2 regions of the Streptomyces corchorusii genome follow, and region 2 is predicted to be linked to the other one. Evidence: riboswitches for the same ligand, from Rfam matches in the RefSeq annotation. Region 2 holds a riboswitch; the other holds the start of a gene.
What was found. Region 2 has a riboswitch for ZMP and ZTP ahead of AQJ11_RS11320 (glycine hydroxymethyltransferase). Riboswitches for the same ligand answer to the same signal wherever they lie in the genome.
Positions count from the first base shown of each region.

Region 1 (8,674 bases), on a different contig from region 2:
GTGGCCGCCCGCTACACCCTGCCGGGCGTCATCGCGCACGAATCGGCACGGCAGGGCGGTGTCCGGCTGGAGATCCCCGACTTCGGGGACGCGCCGGAGGCGTGATCTGTCCCGGCGGGCTCAGGTGCCCGGCTTGCGGCCGTAGACGAAGACGTCGTCGCCGTTCTTCAGCAGCGACCAGTACTTCTTGGCGGTCGTGGTGGTCATGTTGACGCAGCCGTGCGAGCCGGGCGGGTTCCACATGCTCAGCCCCACCGAGTGGAAGGCCTGGCCGCCGTCGAAGAACTGGCTGTAGGGCATCGGCACGTTGTAGAGGGTGGAGACGTGGTCGATGTCCCGCCAGTAGATCTTCTTCAGCCCGGTGCGGGTCTCGTAGCCGTCACGTCCGGTGCGCACCGGCACCGGGCCGTAGACGAGCCGGTTGCCGTCCTGGATCCAGCTGAGCTGGAGCGTGAGGTTCACACAGGCGATGCGGCCCTTGTTCACCGGGCACTTGCCGTCCTTGTTCGGCTTGTTTCCGACGGCCTTCTGCTTGTTCATCAGGTCCATCACGCCCCAGGTGACGGGGCCGGCGTAGCCGATGTCGGGCGTGATGCCGTGCTTGCGCTGGAAGGCCTGGATCGCCTTGCAGTCGGTGGCGGACTGCTTGCCGTCGACCGGCCGGCCCAGGAACTTCTCCACCTGCTTCTGGTACGGCCCGGTCCGCGTGGTGCAGCTCGCGGCCTGGGCCGGCGTCGCGGTGAACGCGAGCGCGAGCGGCGCCACCAGTCCCGTGACGCCCAGCGCGACCACACCTCGTCTGCGTATGACCCCCATGACGGTCTCTCCCCTTCCCCTTGTGCCCGATTCGTTCGACCGGGCCTCCCCGGTGCTCTCCAGCGCGATTCCCGCGATGTCGGACTACTAGACCCGGCCGGGCCGGAGATGGTTGTGGTTCCGGTCAGGCTGTGACGAAACGGTGAACTTCCGGCCGTACGGCACCTCGGGCGGTGCGCGGTGACCGTCCATGGTGCGCCGCGTGCACCCCGCTCTCACCGGTGACCGGCCGACCTCCGCCTTCGACCCGCACCTGTGCACTAGCCGTTCGGGTTGAGCGAGGCGCACAGCGGGGCGTTCGTGACGGGCGCGACCAGCCCGCGCTCCAGCGTCACGAAGGCGATGTCGGTGCTGGCCCCGGACCGGGACCGGCTGCGGCCGGTGCCGCTCCTGCCCGGTGACCGGGAGGCCGTCGACGTGACCGCGCTGGCGACGGCGCCGGCCGGAGCGCGCCGCCCTCGGGGTCAGGAGGTGTGCCGGACGGCCGCGTGGAAGCCGGTGTTGACGGCGGTGAGCCCGCCGTCGACGACGAGGGAGGTCCCGGTGATCCAGGCGGCGTCGCGCGAGGCGAGGAAGGCGACGGCGGCGGCGATGTCCTCCGGCTCGCCGACCCGGCCGAGCGGGTACAGGGGGCGGACGGCGTCGAGTTCGTCGTCGCGCCCTTCCCACGCCGAGGTGCGGACCGTGCCCGGCACCACCAGGTTGACCCGCACGCCCCGGGGCGCCGCGTGTCCGGCGAGGGTGCGGGTGAGCGAGCCGAGGCCGGCCTTGGCGGCGCTGTAGCCGTGGTTGCCGAAGTCCTGCACACCGTTGACGGAGCCGACGCTGACGATCGCCCCGCGGCCGGAGGCGGCGAGGTGCGGCAGGGCGGCGCGGCAGCAGCGGTAGGCGCCGGTGAGCGTGATGTCGAGGTCGCGCGCCCAGGCCTCGTCGGGATCGTCCTCGAAGAGGGGTACGTCCGAAGTGCAGTGGGCGGCGCTGTTGACCAGCACGTCGAGCGAGCCGAACGCGGCGACGGCGTGGACGACGGCCGCCTCGACGGCGGCGCGGTCGGCCACGTCACAGGCGAACGCCTCGGCGGCGAGGCCCTGTCGGCGCAGGGCGGAGGCGGTCTCTTCGGCCTCGGGCAGGTCCCGGTCGGTGACCAGCACCCGGCCGCCCTCCTCGGCGAGCCGCCGGGCGACGGCCGCACCGATGCCGCGGGCGCCGCCCGTGACGAGAACTCCGTGTCCTGCGAAGCGAGTCGGATCAGTCATGGGCCGACGGTACGGCGCCCCGGGCGCCCTTTCACCGGTTCGGCGCCCGGTTTCACCGGTAGCCGGTGACGTCCGCCGGTTTGCCCGCGTCCTGCACCTCGACCAGGTACCGCCAGGCGTCCGGCCGGCTGCCGTCGAGGTCGGTGAAGCCGTACACCCGGGCGAGGCCACCGCTGGAGAGCGACCGGCCGTTGAACCGGGCCACGTCGGGATCGGCGGCCAGGGCGGCGACGGCCCGGCCGGTGAAACGGGGAGTCTCGGAGATGGCGAAGTGGGGTTCGCGCGCCAGGGCGTCCCGCCAGTTCTCCTCCCGGACGCCGTACGCGTCGAGCATGACCTCCGAGCGCATCCAGCCCGGGGTGAGGGCGACGGCGGTGGCGCCGCGCGGGCCGAGTTCGTGGCCGAGGGCGAAGGCCATGCGCAGGACGGAGGTCTTGGCGAGGTCGTAGAAGAGGTTCACCCGGTAGGTGTCGCGGTTGTAGTCGGTGGTGCCGTCGGTGACCTCCACGACCAGGCCGCCGGGGTGCCGCAGCAGCAGCGGCAGGGCGTAGTGGCTGGTGACGGCGTGGGTCTCGACCGCGAGGCGGAGCAGCCGCAGGCCGTTGTCGAGGTCGTGCTCCCACACGGGGGTGTCCCACTCGAAGAGGTTCTCGCCGCCCCAGATGTCGTTGACGAGGACGTCGAGGCGGCCCCGCTCGTCCGCGACGCGGTCCACCAGGTCCCGTACGGCGGACTTGTCGAGGTGGTCGGCGGCCACGGCGATGCCCTGCCCGCCGGCCGCGGTGACGAGGTCGGCGGTGTCCTCGATGGTCTCGGGGCGGTCGTACTCCGAGCGGCGGGCGCGGGTGCTGCGGCCGGTGACGTAGACGGTGGCGCCGGCCGCGCCGAGTTCGACGGCGATGCCCCGTCCGGCGCCCCGGGTCGCCCCGGCGACCAGCGCCACCTTGCCTTCCAGCGGTCCTGACATGTCCGGCCTCCCGTGCGGTACGACTGCGGTGCGACTGCTTTCGTCGTCCACTGTCGCCGGGAAGCCGGACATCTTCTGTCGGCTTTTCGCGCGGAGTTCCGCGGTGTGTCGCCGCAGGGCTCAGTGGCCGTCGGGCTCAGTGGCCGCGGGCGATCCACTCCTCCAGGTGGGGGGCCTCCTCGCCGATGGTGGTGCCGTCCCCGTGCCCGGTGAGGACCTTGGTCTCCGGCGGGAGGGTGAGGAGGCGGTTGCGGAGGGATTCGATGATGGTCGGGAAGTGCGAGTAGGAGCGTCCGGTGGCTCCGGGGCCGCCCTTGAAGAGGGTGTCGCCCGTGAACACGGTGCCGAGGCCCGGGTCGTACAGGCAGACGGCGCCGGGGGCGTGCCCCGGGGTGTGCAGCACGGTGAGGTCGGCGCCGGCGGCCTCGATGACCTGGCCGTCAAGGAGGTGCCGGTCGGGGTCCCGGTGCGGGTGGGTCTGCTGCCACAGCACCAGGTCGTCCGGGTGCAGCCAGATCGTCGCGCCGGTGAGGTCGGCGAGTTCCGGTGCCGCGTTGACGTGGTCGTTGTGGGCGTGCGTGCACACGATGGCGGTCAGCCGCCGGTCGCCGACGGCGCGGGCGATGGCCTCGGCGTCGTGGGCGGCGTCGATGACGATCACCTCGCGGTCGTCGCCGACGATCCACACGTTGTTCTCCACGTCCCAGGTGCCGCCGTCGAGGCTGAACTGGCCCGAGGTGACGAGGCGTTCGATGCGCGCGGTCATCACAGCACCACCACCGAACGCAGCACGTCGCCGTGGTGCATCCGCTCGAACGCCTGCTCCACCTGGTCCAGTTGGATCGTCTCGGTGACGAACGCGTCGAGCGGCAGGCGGCCTTGCAGATGGAGGTCGATCAGCATGGGGAAGTCCCGGCTGGGCAGGCAGTCGCCGTACCAGGAGGACTTCAGGGCGCCGCCGCGGCCGAAGACGTCCAGCAGGGGCAGTTCCAGCTTCATCTCGGGGGTGGGGACGCCGACGAGGACGACGGTGCCGGCGAGGTCGCGGGCGTAGAAGGCCTGCTTGTAGGTCTCCGGGCGGCCGACGGCCTCGATGACGACGTCCGCGCCGAAGCCGCCGGTCAGCTCGCGGATCGCCTCGACCGGGTCGGTCTGCCGGGAGTTGACGGTGTGGGTGGCGCCCAGCGTGCGGGCCTTCTCCAGCTTGCGGTCGTCGATGTCCACCGCGATGATCTTCGCCGCGCCGGCCAGGTTCGACCCGGCGATCGCCGCGTCGCCGACACCGCCGCAGCCGATGACGGCGACCGAGTCGCCCCGGCCGACGTTCCCGGTGTTGATCGCGGCGCCGATGCCGGCCATCACCCCGCAGCCGAGGAGGCCCGCGACCGCCGGGGAGACGGCCGGGTCGACCTTGGTGCACTGGCCGGCCGCGACGAGCGTCTTCTCGGCGAAGGCCCCGATCCCCAGGGCCGGGGACAGCTCCTGGCCGGTGGCGGCGAGGGTCATCTTCTGCCGCGCGTTGTGGGTGTTGAAGCAGTACCAGGGCCGGCCGCGCAGACAGGCCCGGCACTGGCCGCACACCGCGCGCCAGTTGAGGATGACGAAATCACCGGGGGCGACGTCGGTGACGCCCTCGCCGACCGACTCCACGACTCCGGCCGCCTCGTGGCCGAGCAGGAAGGGGAAGTCGTCCGAGATGCCGCCCTGCTTGTAGTGCAGATCGGTATGGCAGACCCCGCAGGCCTGGACGCGTACGACGGCCTCGCCGGGCCCCGGGTCCGGCACCACGATCGTCTCGACCCGTACCGCCTCGTCCTTGCCCGGTGCGATCACGCCGCGGACTTCCTGCGCCATGGTCTGGCCCCTTCCTTCGTTTGCCTTCGCCGCCGACATTACGCGCGACCGATCGGTAGTGACGGCGGACCACGAGGAGGTTAGTGGATCTTTCCGGACTCGGGCGGCATCGCCCGGCCGGTCGCGGCAGCGGTGAGGGCCGCCCCGGCGGGACGGCCCTCGTGCCGGCGGGCGGGATCAGTGGATGGCGCCGACCAGACCGAGCAGCGGCGCGGCGGGCGCGAGGACCTGCTCCACCTGGTTGAGCTGGTTCAGCTCCTGGAGGTGCTTCAGCTCCTGCAACTGCTCGGTGACCCGTGGCACCCGGCTCCGCTGCTCCGCCGGGATGTCACTGACGGCGAGCGTGTCCAGCGTGCTCAGCGCGCCGAGCTTCCCGACGAGCGGTGCGCCGGTGCCGGCCGCGTTCGCCTGGGGTACGGCGAGGCCGGCGATCCCGGCGGCCAGACCGACGGCGGCGGCGATACGTCGTGTTGAGATCATGCCTTCAGCAACGGCGGCAGGCCCCGGGCGGACACGGGCGGCGGGCCGCGCTCACCCGTGAGGTGGAGCGCTCGGCCGGGCTTGCCGGGGTCGCCGGGGCGGAGGAGTCTCGAAGGTGGGCCCGTGCGGCCCGCTCCTGGCCGGACCGCACGGGCACCCGGACCACACGGGCACCTGAAGGAGGTCACCATGGGTACCGCTGCGGGGTCCGCCTTCGACACCGACACACTGCGCCGGGCCGTCGAGGGCAACACCGGCAACAACCTTCTGTCGCTCTACGCGGACGACGCGGAGATCCGCATCGTCGACCGCAACAACCAGCCCAGCCATCCCACGGTCCTGCACGGCCGGAGCCAGATCGCCGAACTGCTGGACGACGTCTACAGCCGCGACATGACGCACAGGCTGGACCGGTGCGTCGTCCAGGGCGACCACGCGGCCTACTGCGAGTCCTGCGAGTACGGGGACGGCACCCGGGTCCTCGCCGAGTCGATGGTCACCCTGCGGGACGGCAAGATCGCCGATCAGCTGATCATCCAGGCGTGGGACGAGTAGGCCCCGGCCGGGTACGGCGGGAGCGGAAGGAGGCCGAGCGGGTTCCGGAGGTCGTACGCACTCTCGGTTACGCTGTACGCGGGCCGTGACTGGCGCTGAGGTGGAGCACCACCGGGGAGCGGTCCGCGTCGGTTGCCGCGCGCCTGGGCGAGGAGAGTCGATCCAGCTCAGGAGTGTGCAGCATGACCCAGGCCCGTCTGATGGACGGCACCGCGCCCGCCCGCCGCATCGTCGAGGACACCGCGAAGAAGGCCGCCGCTCTCACCGAGCGCACCGGTACCGCGCCGTGTCTGGCCACCGTCCTGGTCGGCGAGGACCCGGCGTCCGTGACGTACGTCCGCATGAAGCAGAACCGCAGCCGCAAGGCCGGTATCGAGTCCCGGCACGTCGCCCTGCCCGCGACCACCACCACGGACGAACTCGTCACGACGCTGCGGGAGTTGTCGGCCGACCCGGGGGTGCACGGCATTCTGCTCCAGCACCCGGTGGGCGACCACATCGACGAGCGGGCCGCGTTCGAGGCGATCGCGCCGGAGAAGGACGTCGACGGTGTCACCTTCGCGTCGTTCGCCGCGATGAGCTTCGGGCTGCCGGGCTTCGTCTCCGCCACGCCGGGCGGCATCCTGCGGCTGCTCGACGAGTACGGCGTCGACCCGGCCGGGAAGCGGGCCGTGGTGGTCGGCCGCAGCGCGATCCTCGGCAAGCCGGTGGGCATGCTGCTGCTCGCCCGGGACGCGACCGTGACCTACTGCCACTCGCGCACCCGTGAGCTCTCGGCCGTGGTCCGCGAGGCCGACATCGTCGTGGCCGCGGTCGGCCGGCCGCGGCTGATCCGCGGGCAGGACATCAAGCCGGGCGCGGTCGTCGTCGACGCGGGCTACAACCCGGGGAACGTCGGCGACGTCGACTTCGACTCGGCCGTGGAGCGGGCGTCGCTGATCACCCCGGTACCGGGCGGCGTGGGCCCGATGACGATCGCCACGCTCCTGGAACAAACGGTGACGGCCGCCGCCCGGCAGCTGGGGGTGTAACGGACAGCCGGGGCTCGGCGGTGGGCAGCGGGGCAGTGCCGGGTGGCGGTGATCACCGGCCGGCGGCGCCGATGAGCGCGGGCGGGCGGGTCGGTGCCGCACGGCACCGGGCACCGTCAACGCCGCCGAGCAGCGCGGGGCGAGCTGATCAGCGCCCCGCTCGGCACGGGGCACCACCAGACGCCGCCGGGCAACCCCGAGCGGGCGGGTCGGTGCCGCACGGCACGGGGCACCGGCAGGCTCCGCCGGGCAACCCCGGACGGCGGCGCCCGGCAGCGCGCCTCGCCGGTCGGTGCCGGGCCTCGCGGTCAGCGCATCCAGGCGTTGTAGTCCATGACGTCCCCGGCCCTGACGCCGTACTCGGGGGCGTCGCTGGTGAAGGTGGTCTCCAGGCCGAGGACGGTGCCGGTGCGCGGGTCGAGGATCAGCATCCGCCGACCGCCCTCGCCCTCGTACACGTATGCCTGCCCGGGACGGCCGAGGCGGTCGGTCACCTGTCCCACGGCCCGCAGTCCTTCGGCGTCCGCGAGGACCCCGACCAGTGCCGCGGACTCCCGCGCGCCCAGCGTCCAGTGGTCCAGCAGTTCCCCGACGGCGTCGAGGAGCCGGGGGGTGTCCAGGGAGTCGGTACGGACGGTCTCGGCGAGGTAGGCGCGCAGGGCGGCCGGGGTGTGCGGCGGCGGTGCCTCGGGCGGGGCGTCGCTCCAGCTCGGCGGGTAGGTCGCCCGTCTGAGGACGTGGCCGTCGGCCACCACGCGGGGGTCCCCGCCCTCGTCGGTGAGGACCGGGCGGCCCGGACGGCGCGGATCGGTCGCCACGACCAGCTCGGTGTGGCTGTCGTCCGCGCGCCAGCGCACCACCCGTTCCTCGGGCAGGGTGACGGGGGGTTTGCCGTCGGTCATGCTCAGGCTCCACGACTGCACGTGCGTGCCCTTGCGCAGGCGCGGCGAGCCGTCGGCGGCGGCGGTCGCGGCCAGTTCGGCCAGCCGCGTCAGCGGGACGGGCGTGGAGTCGGCGCGGACGGTCAGCGGCCGGGGCGCGGCGAGGGCGGGCCGGGTGTTCGGCCCGCCGACCAGCGCGGCGAACGCGGTCGCCAGTACGACGCCCGTGGCGGCGAGACCCCACAGCAGCCGGGCGCGGGAGACGCGGCGCGTCGGCCGGGGTTGGCGCGGCAGTCGGTCGAGCCGCCACTCCGCGCGCTGGTCCAGGGGCCCGTCACCGAAGTGCGGCCCGTCGTGCGGTACGGGGTTGGCGCGCCGGAGGAGTTCGAGTTCGTCAGGCATGTCGGGGGTCCTTGCGCAGGCATGCGTCGGTCGTGGGCGCGGGGCCGGAGGAGCGCCGGTCGGGGCGGGCACCGCCGTCGGGCGCCGGTCCCCCAGGGGGCGCTGTGGGCAGCGCTTCGAGTGACGGCCCTCCAGGGGCTGCCGTGGGCGGCGCGTCGGGCGACGGTTCGGCAGGGCGCGGCTCGGGCGGCGCTTGCGGCGACGGTGCCGCGGGGCACAGCCGGTCGATCTCCGTGCGCAGACGGCGGCGGGCGCGGTGGAGGCGCATGGCCGCCGCGCGCCGGCCGCAGCCGAGGGCGACCGCGATCTCCTCGGCGCCGAGTTCCTCCCAGGCGGCGAGTCGCAGTACCTCCTGGTCGGCCGGGGCGAGCCGGTCCAGGGCCTCGTGCACCCAGGCGCCCGGCGCCTCCGTGCCGGGGCCTGCCGCGATGT
Region 1 covers NZ_KQ948353.1:399,315-407,988, forward strand. Annotated here, with positions in the region: gene AQJ11_RS08980 (Gfo/Idh/MocA family protein) at 1-105, shown strand, start outside; gene AQJ11_RS08985 (L,D-transpeptidase family protein) at 121-816, opposite strand; gene AQJ11_RS08990 (SDR family NAD(P)-dependent oxidoreductase) at 1,281-2,072, opposite strand; gene AQJ11_RS08995 (SDR family oxidoreductase) at 2,125-3,039, opposite strand; gene AQJ11_RS09000 (MBL fold metallo-hydrolase) at 3,176-3,805, opposite strand; gene AQJ11_RS09005 (S-(hydroxymethyl)mycothiol dehydrogenase) at 3,805-4,893, opposite strand; gene AQJ11_RS09010 (hypothetical protein) at 5,071-5,373, opposite strand; gene AQJ11_RS09015 (nuclear transport factor 2 family protein) at 5,563-5,928, shown strand; ZMP/ZTP riboswitch at 6,004-6,084, shown strand; gene AQJ11_RS09020 (bifunctional 5,10-methylenetetrahydrofolate dehydrogenase/5,10-methenyltetrahydrofolate cyclohydrolase) at 6,111-6,959, shown strand; gene AQJ11_RS09025 (CU044_5270 family protein) at 7,268-8,242, opposite strand; partial or broken gene AQJ11_RS09030 (RNA polymerase sigma factor) at 8,448-8,674, opposite strand, start outside.
Region 1: linked by a shared signal. The riboswitch ahead of AQJ11_RS09020 (bifunctional 5,10-methylenetetrahydrofolate dehydrogenase/5,10-methenyltetrahydrofolate cyclohydrolase) and the one ahead of AQJ11_RS11320 (glycine hydroxymethyltransferase) in region 2 are both predicted to bind ZMP and ZTP.

Region 2 (8,674 bases):
AGTGGCTGAAGGCCGCCCGCCGGGCCCTGGCCACGGCCCCCTTCCACGCCTTCGGCTACGGCGACCCGCGCGGCCGGCCCGAACTGCGCACCGCCCTCGCCGGCTACCTCGCGCGGGCCCGCGGCGTGCGCACCGACCCCGACGCGATCCTGATCACCGCGGGTTTCTCGCACGCCCTGACGATCCTCGGCACGGTGCTGCGGGCGCGCGGGGTGCGGACGGTGGCCGTGGAGTCGTACGGCCTGGACGTCCACTGGGCGCTGCTGCGCGGGGCGGGCCTGGCCACGCCCGCGCTGCCGTACGACACACTGGGCACCGACCCCGCCGAGCCGGGGACCGCCGGTGCGGTGCTGCTGACCCCGGCGCACCAGTTCCCCATGGGCACCGCCCTGCACCCCGACCGGCGGGCCGCCGTGGTCGCCTGGGCCCGGCGCACCGGCGGGCTGGTCCTGGAGGACGACTACGACGGCGAGTTCCGCTACGACCGCCAGCCCGTCGGCGCCTTGCAGGGCCTCGCCCCCGACCGGGTCGTCTACCTCGGCACGGCCAGCAAGTCGCTCGCGCCCGGACTGCGGCTGGGCTGGATGGTGCTCCCGCCGGCCCTCGCGGCGGAGGCGGCCTCGGCCAAGGGCCACGCCGACACCGTCGGCGTGCTGGATCAGCTCACCCTCGCGGAGTTCCTCACCTCCGGCGCGTACGACCGCCACGTCCGCTCCTCCCGCCTGCGCTACCGGCGCCGCCGCGACGCCCTCGCCACCGCCGTCGCCGAGCGGGCACCGGAGGTGGAGGTCACGGGGATCGCGGCCGGCCTGCACGCGGTCCTGCGGCTCCCGCCCGGTACGGAGGAGTCGGTGGTCCAGGCGGCGGCATGGCAGGGCCTGGCCCTGCACGGCCTCTCCTACCACCGCCACCCCCAGGCCGTCACCGACCCGGTGGACGCCCTGGTCGTCGGCTACGGCACCCCACCGGACAGCGCGTGGACGGGGGCGCTGGAGGCGCTGTGCCGGGTGCTGCCGTGAGGAAGGTGGGGCGGTAGCGGGGGCGCCGGGAACCGCGCGACCAGCCGCACACGACCCGCACGCGCGGGACGGGCCCGCGACGGACCTACTCCACCGGCGCCTCCCCGAACCGCGCCAGCGCCAACGCCCCCGCCACGGCCACCGCGAACCCCAGCGCCGCGAGCCACCCCAGCCCCTCGCGCGTCCGGTCCCCGAGCCAGACCACCCCCACCGCGGCCGGCCCGATCGTCTCGCCGAGCACCATCCCGGCCGTCGCGGTCGTCACCGATCCCCGCTGGAGGGCCGAGGTGAGCAGCAGGAACGCGGCACCGCCACCGAGCAGCAGCGCGTAGGCGGCCGGGTTGCCCAGCAGATCCCCCACCCGCAGCGAGTCGATCAGCCGTACCGCGACCTCCACCACCCCGAACCCGAACCCGGCGCCGAGCCCCAGCAGCAGCGCCCGGGTCCGGCCGGACAGGCGCCCGCCGACCCCGCCGAGCAGCAGCACGCCCACCGCCGCGGCGACCATCGCGTACCGCAGCCAGTGCGGCCCGCCCCGGTCGCCCTCGGTGCCCGAGGCCAGCCCCAGCAGGGCGAGCCCCGCGCACACCACCCCCACGGCGGCCCACTCCACCCCGCTCAGCCGGACCCGCAGCAGCCGCGCCGCCACCACCGCCGTGACCGCGAGGCTCGCCGCCAGCGCCGCGCCCACCGCGTAGATCGGCACCGAGCGCAGGGCCGCGATCTGGAGCAGGAAGCCCAGCCCGTCCAGCGCGAGACCGGCGAGATACCGCCACTGCCGCAGCGCCCGCAGCAGCAGCGCCGCGTCCCCGCCGCCACCCCCCTCGGCGCCCGCCGTTCGCGCGGCCACCGCCTGCAACACCGTCGCCGTACCGAAGCAGACCGCCGCGCCAAGGGCGCACACCATTCCAAACAGCACGAAGTGACTCTAGGCGAGCGGTAGATGAAGGACCCGCCGGGGGGAATACTCACACCGATCTCTAGGCTGGCCGCCGAACACGGCGGCTGGATCCGGGCGACTGGATCCAGCCGGTCACGACATCCGAATCCGACGGGGGAGACACCACCATGGACCGCACACGCCGACCACTGCGCTCCGGCACGGTCGTCCTCGGCGGCGTGGGCCTGCTGGCCGCCGCGCTCACCGCCTGCTCGTCCGAACCGGACAAGCGCTGCGTCGACCGGGACAGCTACGACCTCGCCAAGGGGTACAAGGTCGTCTCGGACAAGAACTGCAAGACCACCGGCGCGTCCGGGAAGACGACGGGCAAGAAGACGCCGGGCAGGAAGACGACCGTCAAGAAGAAGGCCGACGCCGCCTGGTACTACGAGGGCGACGAGAAGAACGGCTGGGTCGACGGCGGCTCCTTCACCAAGCCCGGCAAGGGCTCGGGCAGCGGTTCGTCCGACGATGACGACGACCACCACAGCGGAAGCGGCGGAGTCCACCGCGGCGGCTTCGGCGGCGGCAAGGGCAGCTCCGGCGGCTGACCGGAACAGGCACATGGAACGCCGTACCACCACCCCCCGCCCCGGCTGGCAGCAGACCGTGGAGGCGCAGGGCCTGGTCTACCCGCTCACCCGCCACCCCGACGGCTCGCTGCGCCCCTACTGGGACGAGAGCGCCTACTACGTCTTCACCCTGGAGGAGGTGGAGGCGCTGGAGGAGACCGTCGAGGAACTCCACCGCATGTGCCTGGCCGCCGCCGGGCACATCGTGTCCGAGAACCGCCTCGCGGACCTCGGCATCACGGACCCGCGGGTGGCCGCCGCGGTCACCGAGGCCTGGCACCGCCGCGCCGAACTGCCCTCCGTCTACGGCCGTTTCGACCTGCGCTACGACGGCACGGGACCGGCGAAGCTGCTGGAGTACAACGCCGACACCCCGACCTCGCTGGTGGAGGCCGCCTCCCCGCAGTGGTTCTGGATGGAGGACCGTTTCCCCGGCGCGGACCAGTGGAACTCCCTGCACGAACGCCTGGTCGAAGCCTGGCGCGCCCAGTCGGCGCTGCTGCCCCCGGGCGGCCCGCTGCACTTCGCGCACTCCTCGGCCGACGAACTCGGCGAGGACCTGATGACGGTCGCCTACCTGAAGGAGACCGCCGAGCAGGCCGGCCTCACCACCGACTGGCTGGCCATGGAGGAGATCGGCTGGGACGCCCTCTCCGGCCGCTTCGTCGACAACCGGCTCCGCTTCATCCGCGGCATCTTCAAGCTCTACCCCTGGGAGTGGCTCACCACCGACGCCTTCGGCGGACACGTCCTGGACACCCTGGACAACGGCGGCGGCACCGGCAGCACCCTGTGGATCGAACCGGCCTGGAAGATGCTCCTGAGCAACAAGGCCCTCCTGGCGATCCTGTGGGAGCTGTACCCCGGCCACCCGAACCTCCTGCCCGCCTACCTGGACGGCCCCCGCGAGCTGACCGGCACGGCCGGCTACGTGGCCAAGCCCCTCCTCGGCCGCGAGGGCGAGGGCGTCACGATCCACGAGCCGGGATCGCCGGGCGTCCCGCGCGACGAGCCCTGCTGCTACCAGCAGTTGGCGCCCCTGCCCGCCTTCGACGGCAACCACGTGGTCCTGGGCGCCTGGGTGGTCCAGGACGAACCCGCGGGCCTCGGCCTCCGCGAGTCCACCGGCCTGATCACCGACGAGTACGCCCGCTTCCTGCCCCACGTGATCCTCTAGGGCCTCTCGTTTGGATCATGCCGGGCTGATCCAAACGAAAGACCTCAGCCGGCCGTCACCGCGGCGCCCCCGAGCAGCGCCTCCACCGCCGCCCGTGCGTGCCCCGCCGGGGCCGGGTCGCCGGTGATGGCCGCGGTGACGATGGCTCCCTCGGCGAGCAGGAAGACCGGTTCGGCCACCGGTGCGCCGGTGGCGCGGACCCAGGTCGCCAGCTGGTCGTGGAAGGCGCGCTTGTGGGCGCGGACCTCCGCCAGCACCGGCTCCGACGACGAGCCGAGCTCGCCGTGGGCGTTGATCCAGGCGCAGCCGCGGAAGCCGGGTTCGGCGAACCACGCGGCGAGCCAGTCGAAGACCGCGAGCACCCGTGCGCGGGGGTCCTGGACGCTCTCCACGTGGGCGGCGAGGTTCGCGCGCCAGCGCCGGTCGCGGTGCCTGAGCATGGCGACGACCAGGTCCTCCTTGGTCGCGAAGAGCCGGTAGATGCGCTTCAGGGGCAGACCGGAGGCCTCGCGGACCCGGTCCATGCCGACGGCCTGGATGCCGTGCGCGTAGAAGAGCGCCTCCGCCGCGTCCAGGAGCGCTGCGCGGTCCAGGCGGTTCTGTTCCTCGGTGGCGGCGGCGGGCATCGGGGCTCCTTGACGTTGAGAACGAGCGTTCTCTATCGTAGCGCCATCGATGGAGAACGCTCGTTCTCGACTCCGTCCCGACGTGGTCCCGACGCCGTTCCCCGCCTCGCCCCGACCCGAGGAGGCCGCCGTGCCCGAAGACCGCCCGCCCTACCCGCCGTTCACCCTGGAGACCGCCCGCCGGAAGGTGCAGGCGGCTGAGGACGCCTGGAACACCCGCGACCCCCACCGGGTGGCCCTCGCCTACACCCCGGACTCCGTCTGGCGGAACCGGGACCAGTTCGTCACCGGCCGCGAGGAGATCGTCGCCTTCCTGACCGAGAAGTGGGAGCGCGAGCGGGACTACGCGCTGCGCAAGGGCCTGTGGAGCTTCCACGAGAACCGCATCGCCGTCCGCTTCCAGTACGAGTGCCACGACGCCGACGGCCAGTGGTGGCGCTCCTACGGCAACGAGCTGTGGGAGTTCGACGAGCACGGCCTGATGCTCCGCCGCGAGGCCAGCATCAACGACGTGGCCATCGAGGAGTCCGACCGGCGCATCTTCGGGCCCCGGCCCGCCGACGAGCACGGCGCCGACTTCCCCCTCCACTGACCGGGCCCCGCCCCCATCACGCCCCGGTCAGCACCGCCCGGAGCTGCTCCACCCCCCAGTCCAGGTCGTCCTCCCCGATCACCAGCGGCGGCGCGATCCGGACGGTCGACCCGTGGGTGTCCTTGGCCAGGACCCCACGGGCCAGCAGCCGCTCGGAGACCTCCCGCCCGGTGCCCACCGCCGGGGAGACGTCCACCCCGGCCCACAGCCCCCGGCCCCGTACCGCCGTCACCCGGCCCGTGCCCAGCAGCCCGCCCAGCCGTCCGTGCAGCCGCTCGCCCAGCCGCGCCGCCCGCTCCTGGTACTCACCGGTCCGCAACATCGCGATCACCTCCAGCGCCACCGCGCAGGCCAGCGGGTTCCCGCCGAACGTCGACCCGTGCTCGCCCGGCCGGTACACCCCGAGCACCGCCGCGCTCGACACCACGGCCGACACCGGCAGGATCCCGCCGCCCAGCGCCTTGCCCAGCACGTACACGTCCGGGACCACCCCCTCGTGCTCGCACGCGAAGGTCCGCCCGGTGCGCCCCAGGCCCGACTGGATCTCGTCGGCGACGAAGAGGACGTTCCGCTCGCGGGTCAGCTCGCGCACCCCGGCCAGATAACCGGCGGGCGGCACGATCACCCCCGACTCGCCCTGGATCGGCTCCAGCAGCACCGCCACCGTGTTCTCCGTCAGCGCCGACCGCATCGCCGTCAGGTCCCCGTACGGCACGATCTCGAAGCCCGGGGTGTACGGCCCGAAGTCCGCACGCGCCTCCGGATCGGTGGAGAAGCTGATGAGAGTCGTCGTACGGCCGTGGAAGTTGCCGCCCGCCACGACGACCTTCGCCATCTCCCCGGGCACCCCCTTCACCCGGTACCCCCACTTCCGGGCCGTCTTCACCGCGCTCTCCACCGCCTCCGCGCCCGTGTTCATGGGCAGCACCATCTCCATCCCGCACAGCTCGGCGAGCTCCGTGCAGAACGCGGCGAACCGGTCGTGGTGGAAGGCGCGGGAGGTCAGCGTCACCCGGTCGAGCTGCCGCCGGGCCGCCTCGGCCAGCCGCCGGTTGCCGTGCCCGAAGTTCAGCGCCGAGTAACCGGCCAGCAGATCCAGGTAGCGCCGCCCCGCCACGTCGGTCAGCCACGCCCCCTCACCCGTGGCGATCACCACCGGCAGCGGGTCGTAGGTGGGCGCGCAGTGCGCGTCGGCGGCGGCGATGAGGTCTTGCGCAGCGGTCACGGCCTCTCCCGGAGACGACTCTGACTCGACGGTGACCTCCTTCTTATCCTCGCTCGCATGGTGGACGCGGGACCTGCCCCGCGCGGCGCGCCCGGTAGGCTGACGAGCGGGCCGTGACTGGCGCGCTGGGATGGGACGGACCATCAGGGAGCGGCCCGAGCGGGAAGAGTGCCGTGCGCCTGGGCCGAACGTGAACGCTGTACGCACACCGTCCGGAGGTCCCCCGATGCCCGAGAATTCCGCCTCCCTCTCCACCGAGTCGACCGCCTTCCGTGCCGCCCTCGACGTGATCCGCGCCGTCGAGCCGCGCGTCGCCGACGCCATCGGCCAGGAGGTCGCCGACCAGCGCGAGATGCTCAAGCTGATCGCCTCGGAGAACTACGCCTCCCCGGCGACCCTGCTCGCGATGGGCAACTGGTTCAGCGACAAGTATGCCGAGGGCACCGTCGGCCGCCGCTTCTACGCCGGCTGCCGCAACGTCGACACCGTCGAGGCCCTCGCTGCAGAGCACGCCCGCGAACTCTTCGGCGCCCGCCACGCCTACGTCCAGCCGCACTCCGGCATCGACGCCAACCTGGTCGCCTTCTGGGCCGTCCTCGCCGACCGCGTCGAGGCGCCCTTCCTGGAGAAGGCCGGCGCCCGCCAGGTCAACGACCTGACCGAGGCCGACTGGGCCGAGCTCCGCCAGGCCTTCGGCAACCAGCGCATGCTCGGCATGTCCCTGGACGCCGGCGGCCACCTCACCCACGGCTTCCGCCCGAACATCTCCGGCAAGATGTTCGACCAGCGCTCCTACGGCACCGACCCGGCCACCGGCCTCATCGACTACGAGGCCCTGCGCGCCCAGGCCCGCGAGTTCAAGCCGCTGATCATCGTCGCCGGCTACTCCGCGTACCCCCGGCTGGTGAACTTCCGGATCATGCGCGAGATCGCCGACGAGGTCGGCGCCACCCTCATGGTCGACATGGCGCACTTCGCCGGCCTGGTCGCGGGCAAGGTCCTCACCGGCGACTTCGACCCGGTCCCGCACGCCCAGATCGTCACCACGACCACCCACAAGTCGCTGCGCGGCCCGCGCGGCGGCATGGTCCTGTGCGACGACTCCCTCAAGGACCAGGTGGACCGCGGCTGCCCGATGGTCCTCGGCGGCCCGCTCCCGCACGTCATGGCCGCCAAGGCCGTGGCCCTGGCCGAGGCCCGGCAGCCCGCCTTCCAGGACTACGCCCAGCGCATCGTGGACAACTCCCGCGCCCTGGCCGAGGGCCTGATGCGCCGCGGCGCCACCCTCGTCACCGGCGGCACCGACAACCACCTCTGCCTGATCGACGTCGCCACCTCCTACGGCCTCACCGGCCGCCAGGCCGAGGCCGCGCTGCTCGATTCCGGCATCGTCACCAACCGCAACGCCATCCCGGCCGACCCGAACGGCGCCTGGTACACCTCCGGCATCCGCATCGGCACCCCGGCGCTCACCACCCGCGGCCTCGGCACGGCGGAGATGGACGAGGTGGCGGGCCTGATCGACCGCGTCCTCGGCACCACCGAGCCGGGCACCACCAAGTCCGGCGCCCCCTCCAAGGCGGCCCACGTCCTGGACGAGAAGGTCTCCCAGGAGATCTCCCAGCGGGCCACGGACCTGGTGGCGGGCTTCCCGCTCTACCCGGAAGTCGACCTCGGCTGAAACGCCCCCGGCACAGGCACGGGGGACTGCGGGCCACCACAGGCGGCCCGCAGTTCCCCACGCACCGAACCCGTCAAACTCTCTGCGACAATAAAAAGCATGGCTGACCGACCTCGCGTGCTCTCCGGCATCCAGCCCACGGCTGGCTCGTTCCACCTCGGCAACTACCTCGGCGCCGTCCGCCAGTGGGTGGCCCTCCAGGAGTCCCACGACGCGTTCTACATGGTCGTCGACCTGCACGCGATCACGGTCCCGCAGGACCCGAAGGAGCTGCGCGCCAACACCCGGCTCGCCGCCGCCCAGCTGCTGGCCGCCGGACTGGACCCCGACCGCTGCACCCTCTTCGTGCAGAGCCACGTCCCCGAGCACGCCCAGCTCGCCTGGATCATGAACTGCCTCACCGGCTTCGGCGAGGCCAGCCGCATGACCCAGTTCAAGGACAAGTCCGCCAAGCAGGGCGCCGACCGCGCCTCCGTCGGCCTCTTCACGTACCCGATCCTCCAGGTCGCGGACATCCTGCTGTACCAGGCGGGCGAGGTGCCCGTGGGCGAGGACCAGCGCCAGCACATCGAGCTGACCCGCGACCTCGCCGAGCGCTTCAACGGCCGCTTCGGCGACACCTTCACGATCCCGAAGCCGTACATCCTCAAGGAGACGGCGAAGATCTACGACCTCCAGGACCCGTCGGTCAAGATGAGCAAGTCGGCGTCCACGCCGAAGGGCCTCATCAACCTCCTCGACGAGCCGAAGACCACGGCCAAGAAGGTCAAGAGCGCCGTCACCGACACGGACACGGTGATCCGCTACGACGTCGAGACCAAGCCGGGCGTCTCCAACCTCCT
Region 2 covers NZ_KQ948354.1:286,362-295,035, reverse strand. Annotated here, with positions in the region: gene pdxR (MocR-like pyridoxine biosynthesis transcription factor PdxR) at 1-1,019, shown strand, start outside; gene AQJ11_RS11350 (hypothetical protein) at 1,105-1,926, opposite strand; gene AQJ11_RS11345 (hypothetical protein) at 2,088-2,510, shown strand; gene AQJ11_RS11340 (glutathionylspermidine synthase family protein) at 2,524-3,708, shown strand; gene AQJ11_RS11335 (TetR/AcrR family transcriptional regulator) at 3,753-4,334, opposite strand; gene AQJ11_RS11330 (nuclear transport factor 2 family protein) at 4,465-4,926, shown strand; gene rocD (ornithine--oxo-acid transaminase) at 4,943-6,151, opposite strand; ZMP/ZTP riboswitch at 6,255-6,343, shown strand; gene AQJ11_RS11320 (glycine hydroxymethyltransferase) at 6,378-7,832, shown strand; gene trpS (tryptophan--tRNA ligase) at 7,932-8,674, shown strand, end outside.